2 regions of the Paenibacillus protaetiae genome follow, and region 2 is predicted to be linked to the other one. Evidence: a T-box and tRNA genes for the amino acid it is inferred to sense, from the RefSeq annotation. Region 2 holds a T-box; the other holds one or more tRNA genes.
The links. A T-box is a leader RNA that pairs with one kind of tRNA and senses whether it is charged. The one in region 2 lies ahead of argS (arginine--tRNA ligase), so its partner is inferred to be a tRNA-Arg.
Positions count from the first base shown of each region.

Region 1: it encodes a tRNA-Arg, which carries the amino acid that the T-box ahead of argS (arginine--tRNA ligase) is inferred to sense. The anticodon was not compared.

Region 1 covers NZ_CP035492.1:3,752,550-3,756,971, reverse strand. Annotated here, with positions in the region: gene ET464_RS19915 (hypothetical protein) at 1-80, shown strand, start outside; gene ET464_RS17430 (MFS transporter) at 194-1,534, shown strand; tRNA gene ET464_RS17425 (tRNA-Gly) at 1,826-1,899, opposite strand; tRNA gene ET464_RS17420 (tRNA-Pro) at 1,906-1,982, opposite strand; tRNA gene ET464_RS17415 (tRNA-Arg) at 2,005-2,081, opposite strand; tRNA gene ET464_RS17410 (tRNA-Gly) at 2,083-2,157, opposite strand; gene ET464_RS17405 (ABC transporter ATP-binding protein) at 2,432-3,277, opposite strand; gene nfsA (oxygen-insensitive NADPH nitroreductase) at 3,545-4,285, opposite strand.
Region 2 covers NZ_CP035492.1:3,878,982-3,883,403, forward strand. Annotated here, with positions in the region: gene ET464_RS17950 (class I SAM-dependent methyltransferase) at 1-208, opposite strand, end outside; gene ET464_RS17955 (hypothetical protein) at 434-709, shown strand; gene argS (arginine--tRNA ligase) at 776-2,560, opposite strand; T-box leader at 2,644-2,883, opposite strand; gene ET464_RS17965 (L-lactate dehydrogenase) at 2,935-3,894, opposite strand; gene ET464_RS17970 (protein YxiS) at 4,072-4,374, opposite strand; gene ET464_RS17975 (metal-dependent hydrolase) at 4,393-4,422, opposite strand, start outside.

The DNA.
Region 1 (4,422 bases), 130 kb from region 2:
CTTACCGTCAGGCATTGCGTCAGTTCGCCCATCCGGAAGCTGATCATTCCGCTGAAGATGATTTCGAGCAGTTAACCTGACCCGCTTCTAGCGAAAATCATTCTTGCAGTCCCCGCTATCTCCGGCTGGAGGCCGATGGAGACGCTCCTTTCATTGGATACGATTAGATCATCCAAGAAAGGAGCGTTGTTTTATGAAATCACCTTTATCCGCCGCTGCGCCGGCCGCCGCTGTTTTCCGCAATCGGAACTATATATCGCTTATGGCTTCGCAGCTTGTATCCAATTTGGGCGACTGGCTGTACCTGATTGCCCTGCTTACGGTTGTAGGCTTCAAATGGAATGCTACCTCATGGGAAGTTACGCTGATGATGTTATGTATGGTTATTCCGGTGCTAGTGGGCGGCCCGCTGTCCGGCGTGTTAGCCGACCGGATGGAGCGCAAGAAATTAATGGTTTTATCGGACCTCGCCCGCGTTATCATTATGGCTGCCTTTTTGGCCGCCGGCACGCTTTGGCAAGTTTATGCCCTCCTCCTTGTAAAAGGAATATTTGACACTTTGTTTTCTCCCGCCAAAAACGGCAAGCTGAAGGAGATCGTCCCCAAGGAACAACTCGAGCAGGCTATTTCCATTAGCGCAACCATTGAACAAGGCAGCAAAATTATCGGCCCGGCAATCGGCGGTTTCCTGTATGCTGCTTTCGGTGATAATGCCTGCTTTATGATTAACGCTGTCTGCTTCGCCGTTTCGGCTTTGTTTTTGCTCAAAGTGCCCGGCAAACACCAGCTTGTCACGAATAAGCCCAGCCAGAACGCGCAGAACCCGGCCGCTGTGAACAATGGGGCGCCGGCCAATGCCAAAAAAAGATCCGTTATGGCGGATCTGGCAGAAGGCTTGCGAATCATTGCCGGCATTCCCGTTATTGCATACGGTCTGATGGTGCTGGGCATTGTGCTGCTGGTGCTTCAAATCGCTGATTCCCAGGTCGTTGTGTTGTTCCGCGGCATCGAAGGACTGCCGCATGGCTTGCTTGGTTACTGCATTGCTTTAAGCGGGGCTGGCACGTTGCTGGCCACCCTATCCATCCGTTTCCTCAAGTGGCCTCCGCTGACCAAAATGGCTGCTGGCGGCGCCATAATGGGAGTCGTGTTTTCCGCCGCCAGTTTGCTGGCTGCTCATGGACCGTATAATGGGGTTGGCTATTTCCTTCTCGCCGCTTGTTTTATGGTGGCCGGCTTTGGCGCAGGAATGACTTTTTTACCGTTCCAAATTACCGTGCAGCAGCATACGCCGGAATCACTAACCGGGCGCGTGTTCGGAACGGTATCCAGCGTTACATCCTCCGCTGTGCTGCTCGGCCCCTTGCTCGGCGGCCTGCTCGTAACCGCCTACGGCGTAACAACAGCATTCCTGCTGTCCGGCAGCATTATGGCCGGTATCGGGATTTTGCTCCTCCTGTTCAGCAGACGTATAGCAAACAGCCCGGGCATGCACAGGTCCCCCACAGCGGCTGAAGCTGTATCCAAGATGTGAACAACTTGTTCTGTGGATATGTGTACAACATCTCATTTATCTTTTATTAATGCCGTTTATTATTCGGTTGATAATGTGAATAATATTGTGGATAAAATGATAATGCCTGTGTCCGGAGTGCGGATACAGGCATTATCGTCTGCAATAAGAGAACACTCTGGCGCGGAGCTGCCGGCTTAACTACAGGCGAATCCCCGCTTGCTATTCAACCGGATTCCACCGCTTGGGTGTTTTAACCGCATAAACAACAAAAAAAAACCTTGAGTCCTCAAGGTTTTGGTTATTTGCATATGGAGCGGGTGATGGGAATCGAACCCACGCTATTAGCTTGGAAGGCTAAAGTTCTACCATTGAACTACACCCGCAAATCATGGTCGGGATGACACGATTCGAACATGCGACCCCCTGGTCCCAAACCAGGTGCTCTACCAAGCTGAGCTACATCCCGTTAAACATATGTGGTTGAAGAATGGCGTGCCCTGAGAGATTCGAACTCCCGGCCTTTTGATTCGTAGTCAAACGCTCTATCCAGCTGAGCTAAGGGCACATGGAGCGGACGACGAGATTCGAACTCGCGACCCTCGCCTTGGCAAGGCGATGCTCTACCACTGAGCCACGTCCGCAGGATTGCTGCCTTCTTCGTTCTTCGCCGTTTATCGCGGCGACAAGATATAATATATCATCTCTTCAAATGAAATGCAACTGTTTTTTGAAAAACCTTTTGTAAAATTTTTTATGCATTTATTTTCCTCATACAAAATAAATTTATGCGATTTTGGGCTGCATTTCCGTCGCCATCGAACCTTATTTTCCGCCGTTCCAAAGTCCCTGTAATTAAAAAGGCAGGTTGTTCCGAATGGAATCGGACAGCCTGCCTCCGTCATTTTATAACTTCGCTTAAGCGCCTGCAGCCTGCAGTACCTTTTCATGGCCAAAAGCAACTTTGTTTGCAATAGGTTCGCCAGCCAGCGAATAAGGCAAGCAAAGCGGAACGCCTGTGCGCGGATCTGGAATGATATCCGCTTCGATGTTAAACACTTCCCGTAAAATTTCATGTGTCATTACTTCTTCCGGAGAGCCTTCTCCGGATACAGTACCTTTTTTGATCGCAATCATATGGTGCGCATAACGCGATGCATGATTCAAATCATGCACAACCATAACAATCGTCCGATTGTTCATCTCGTTCAGCTTTTGCAGCAACTGCAGCACTTCGAGCTGATGGGCCATATCCAAAAAAGTTGTTGGCTCATCGAGGAAAAGAATGTCCGTCTCTTGAGCAAGCGCCATCGCAATCCAGGCGCGTTGTCTTTGACCGCCGGACAGCTGGTCGACGGGACGGTCGGAGAATTCGCTCATGCCCGTTGCTTCAATCGCCCATTTCACAACCTCCCGGTCTTCCTTCGTTACCGTTCCGAATCCTTTCTGATAAGGGAAACGACCGTAGGAGACTAGCTCAGATACGGTAAGGCCGTCAGGCGCGGTTGGATTTTGCGGGAGAATAGCCAGCTGTTTCGCCACTTCCTTCGTAGACTGCTTATGGATGGACTTCCCGTCCAGAAGCACACTTCCGTTTGCAGGCTGCATAAGGCGTGCCATCGTTTTCAGGATAGTGGACTTGCCGGATCCGTTGGAACCAACAAGCGCCGTAATTTTCCCCTGAGGAATCGCAATATTTAAGTCTTGAACGATTAGCCGATCATCATAAGCAATATCAAGTTTCGAGGTAGTCAGCCGAATCAATGCGTACACACTCCTTTTCCAACCACGCCATGGTGTTGTTGTTTTTATCATTCAAAAATTCAAATTAAAAAGACCGCATTTGAAGTTCAAATGGCTAATGCCTAAATTAGAATCGTTCCAATTATGAGAACCATTATCAATTAAATCCAATGATAATAGTTCTCAGCAGGAAAGTCAATGCTTTAGCCTTTTATTTGCAACAAAATAGTGTGGATAATCGCGATTATGTCCGCATTTATTCACATGTGGATATTCGCCGCTGACCGTTTATTTCAAATGGAAGCCTTGCCGGCTCAAAAACTCGCGCATATGCGTACGGTTGCGGGAAGCCTTCGCTTCCATCGCCTCGGACCAGGTAATGCCCGATTTCCCCTGCGAACGGCTGATCATATAGCTTCTATGGGCATGGTCGTAAGTATGTACCGCCTCCAACACTTTATCGGGTCTATACCGATTCTCCGCATATACCCCTTCCAGCGGCAATCTTGGACGTCTCAGCGGCTCCTGATCCGGTACGCCGATGCACATGCCAAACACAGGATACACGCCTTTCGGCAGCTCCAGCAGCCGTGCAACCTCAGCAGGATCATTGCGGATTCCCCCGATATAGACAATGCCAAGCCCTAACGACTCAGCCGCAATCGCAGCATTTTGTGCCGCAAGCGCCGCATCTACCGTAGCGACAATGAAGTTCTCCGTCATGCCGGCGGGCTCTGTCTCCTCGTCTTTATGCAGCTTAATCGCCTGATCATAACGGTACAAGTCTGCACACCAGACAAGAAAAACCGGTGCTTCCGCTACATAAACCTGATGGCCGCTTAACTCAGCCAGCTTACTGCGAAGCTCCTTATCCGTTATACCGATAATGGAATAAGCTTGCATATTGCTTGAGGTTGAGGCGCTTTGCGCCGCCTCCACAATATCGCGCAGCTGCTCGGGAGAGACAAGCTCATTTGTAAATTTGCGTATGGAACGATGCTGTTTAAGCAGGTTAATCGTTTCGTTCATCAATTATCCACTCTCCTTATCATTCATGGGCTTAGTCTTCTTAAAGATTACCTAACTCGAAGGAAAAATCCAAATCTCATCCAGCGCGCTGCACAAAAAGCTCTTTTTTTGCATCCACAGCAAAAAGCAGAAGCCCC
Region 2 (4,422 bases):
GGCTGGCGTTCGGAAACTGCTGCATAACCATCGTGGAGAACAGGCCTGTGCCAGCGCCAAGATCCAGGATCCGCGGAGCAGGTTTGTTCGTTTCCAGGAGCGATAAGGCCATACCGTAAAATTGATCAAAGCAGGGAATCAGCTGCCTTCTTTGCTGGTCATAATTGTTTGCGACCGAATCAAACTGTCTTTTGACATTCAGGTTCATAGCGCCGCCTCCTTGTTTCGTGAATTGCTTTTCGATTATCAAATTTGTTCTTATTGTAAAAGAACGGGCGGCAAACAAGAAATATATAAAAGGAATGAAGTTTATAGTGTATTCCTATAAAGCGGCAGAGGCGCAGCAGTGCCGCAAAAGCGGCTTGTACTTGACTTCACGAGGCTTTAGCGGTATTATTACGAATGCACTTTAATAAAAGATAAGGTGATTAAGATGAACTCTAAATTGCAAATTCGGGGCATTGCCGCTTCCGACAAAAACCTAAAAACAGGCTTGTATCAGTTCATTATCACACTGGGCGAAGGTGCAAAAGGAAGAGCTTTCTTCACCAATAAGCCGGAGTGGAAAATGACGGCGGTAACTCGTTTGCTTAACGTGCCGTGCCCGATCTGCCACAAAGATTACTACTGCAACTGCCTGGAGAAAAACGCCGAATACATCGAACGCCAAATTATTGACGGCGATTTGATTTCCAGCGTTCTCGACTAGTTAACACGCAAAGTATAAAACCCGAAGCTTCCCGCGGTTCCGCGGAAGCAGTCGGGTTTTTTTCGTTTAAATTTGCTCCGGCGTTTCGATGCCCAGAATGGCAAGACCTCTCCGGATCGTATCGCCCGCCGCTTCTGTCAGCCGCAGCTTGGCCAGACGTTCAGGCGCATGTTCGGCGAGCACCCGTTCATGCGTATAAAACCGGTTGAACAAGCGGGCCAGCTCCAGCAAATATTTGGCGAGCACGGACGGCTCCGCTTTGTCGGCGGCAAGGCTGACGGCCTCCGGATAGCGGAGCAGCGCGGTCAGCAGCTCCCAGGATGTATCGCTGCTTAGGCAGCTGTAGCCGGGTGCGGCGTCTGCAGCGGTGCTGCCCGGATCGGCGGACTCGCCATCCGTGCCGGCGCCGCCCGCCGATCTGCCCGCCGGTGCAGCTTTTTCGCCGGCAAGAGCTTTGGCAAGCAGGCTTCTTGTGCGCGCATACGTATACTGCAAGTACGGCCCGGTTTCGCCGTCGAACTGGACAATATCCTCCAAGGAGAAATTGACTTCCAACTGGCGAGTATTTTTTAAATCGGCAAATATAACAGCCCCGACGCCAATGGCCTCGGCCACCTGTTCCTTATCCGGCAAATCCGGATTTTTTTGCTCGATTTTGCTCAGCGCATGCTGAACGGCTTCATCCAGCACCTCCTCCAGAAACACAACCTTCCCTTTGCGGGTGGACATTTTGCGGCCTTCGATCTTCATCAGCCCAAACGATATGTGCCGGCACTGTTCTACCCAAGCGTAACCAAGCTTCGCAAGGACGAGAAACAGCTGGCGAAAATGGAGCGCCTGCTCGCCGCCAACCACATACAGCAGCTCATCGCCGCCCATGGCGTTATGCCGGTACAGCGCGGTAGCCAGATCGCGGGTCGCATAAATCGAAGCGCCGTCGGATTTGACAATCAGGCACGGCGGCAGCCCGTATTCGTCCAGCCTTACAACCAGCGCGCCGTCGCTTTCCTCCAGCAGTCCTTTGGCTTCCAGCTCGCGGGTTACGTCATCCATTTTATCGTTGTAAAAACTTTCCCCGAGCACATGGTCGAACCGGACGCCCAGCCGGCTGTACAGCTTGTTGAATTCCTGCATGCTTTCGTCCACGAACTTGCGCCATAGCGGCAAAGCCTGTTCATCGCCGGTTTCCAGCTTATGGAACCAGCTTCTTGCCTCATCCTCCAGCGCGGGCGCCGCTTTCGCTTCCTCATGGAATTTAACGTACAGCTCCAAATACGCTTTAATAGGCCCAAGCTCGGCGATGCGGCTTTCGTCGGCCCACCGCAAATAAGCGGCAATCATTTTGCCGAACTGCGTGCCCCAGTCGCCGATATGGTTGACGCGCACCGTTTCAGCGCCGGTTTGCTCCAGCAGGTTGGCAACCGCATTGCCGATCATTGTTGAACGCAAATGGCCGATGCCAAAAGGTTTCGCTATATTTGGCGAGGAAAGGTCAATTACGATCCGCCGGCCTTCGCGCTGCTTGGATTGGCCGAATTGTTCAGCGCTTGCCGCTTGCAGAATAGACGGCGCCAAGTACGCCCGGTCAAAAGCAAAGTTGACGTAAGGGCCGTCAGCATGCGCGGTAAAGTGTGCTGTCCGGGCATTTAATTGCTCAGCGAGCTGCCGGGCGATAACGGCAGGGCTTTGCTGCATTGCTTTTGCCAGCGCAAAGCATGGAAAAGCGACATCTCCCCGGCCGCGTTCGGCCGGATACTCCAGCATCGCCGGCAGGCGGTCTGCGTCGCCGAACGGATCCGGCAATAAAGCGGCCAAATGAGAAGCGGCGGCATGTTTCAGATTCAGCATCATTGGAATAACCCCCTTTGTATGTTGCGGCAATCTTCGGCAGCCCGGCCGGGCGATTCTGATTTCAAACCAAAAACCCCCGTCTCGTAAGAGACGGGGAATAAGCCCGCGGTGCCACTCTTGTTATCATCGCCGGATAATGCGGAGATGATATCTTTGCCGTTGTAACGGTTCCGAACCGGACGACTCTACCTCACGCTTATAACCTGCAGCGGCATCGAATCGCCATCTCCCGGGCCCTCTTCCCCAAATGTTCCTTGCCGGCTTCTACCAACCCGGCTCGCTGCCAATTCCCATTTGGCTACTTTCCCGTTCGTCAATATTACACGTTATATTAATCGAACTATTCTGAAAAATCAAGCGTAAAATTCGTTTGGCTACGCCGGATCAAACGGCAGCGTATCAATCGCAGATTTAATAATCGCGCACGATTGGCGCATTTGCTCTTTTTCCTTTGGCGTTAAATTCAGCTCGACCACTTCCTTTACGCCCCCTCGGGTAATGATGGCCGGCACGCCGGCACTGATGCCGCGGCAGCCATATTCGCCGTCCAAGATGGTAGAGACGGCAATGATCCGGTGGTCGTCGTTGAATATGGAACGGACAATAAACGCAAGCGCATTGGCGACGCCATAATGGGTAGAGCCTTTCAGGCTGTAAATTTCCCAGCCTACGTTTTTGGTATGGAGCGATATATCCTCCAGGCTGACATGGCCAAACCGCTGCGGATGCTGGCGCAGTATATCAAGCAGCGGCTTGCCGCCGACCGTCACATGCGACCAGGCGGGGAATTGCGATTCGCCGTGCTCGCCAAGCACATAGCCGTGCACGCTGCGCGGATCGACGAGCAGATGCTCGGACAGCAGCGTTTTGAGCCGGGAGGAGTCGATGGACGTTCCCGTGCCGAGCACGTGGCTGCGAGGCAGCCCGGACAGCCGCCAGACGGCATAGGTGACAATATCGACAGGATTGGACGCTGCGAGAAATATGCCTTGAAAACCGCTTGCCATAATCGTCTTGATCATCGGTTCATGAATGTCCATGACTGTATTCAGGAGCTCCAGCCTTGTGCCGCCGTTTGGCGGATAAGCCCCTGCACATAAGATGATGATATCCATGTCGGCGCATTGCTCGTAAGTGCCCTTGTAAACTTTGGTCCGCGAATGGACAAAATCCATGCAATGCGATAAATCAAGCGCCTGGGCGTAGGCGCGGTCGGGCTTGCGGTCAACGAGCATAATTTCATCGCATATGGACTGGTTGATCAAGGAGTAGGCGCAGCTTGAGCCGACATAACCAACGCCGATAATCGCGACTTTTCGCGCTTGGCTTCCCATCCGCCTCATCCTTTCTGTCTTCTGTGCAAGTTATTGCTACTATATGGCGGAAGATGCCGGATGTATGACTTGAAAGGCACGAAGGGCATGGCACCCGAGGAGCGAAAATGCAGCAAGGCCGTCCCGCATCATAACGGAACGGCCTTGCTGCTTATTGGGCCAGCTGTGTAAACCAGGTTATTTCTGTTTGCCTCTGTTACCGATTTCCTCGGTGACGACGAAAGCGAGATCCACATTGTTATACAGCGATAGCACGCCCAGCACCGTATCATCCGGAATGTCCCCGGCCTCTTCTTTCGGAACCGTCAAGGCGATCGCCTGCTGCAGCGCCTCGTTCGCAGCCTGGTTCGGATAAGCGCGGGCATAGAGCTGAACGGGGTCCAGCCCGTTGTTGACGCACCACTGCGCGAATACTAACACCATCATCTGTTCATCCCGTTTGTAGCTTTCGATTATTTGCTGCTCCAGGTTGCTGCTCATAAACTGCATTCACCTCTATTAAATTTTGATCGCTTTTTTATACAACGG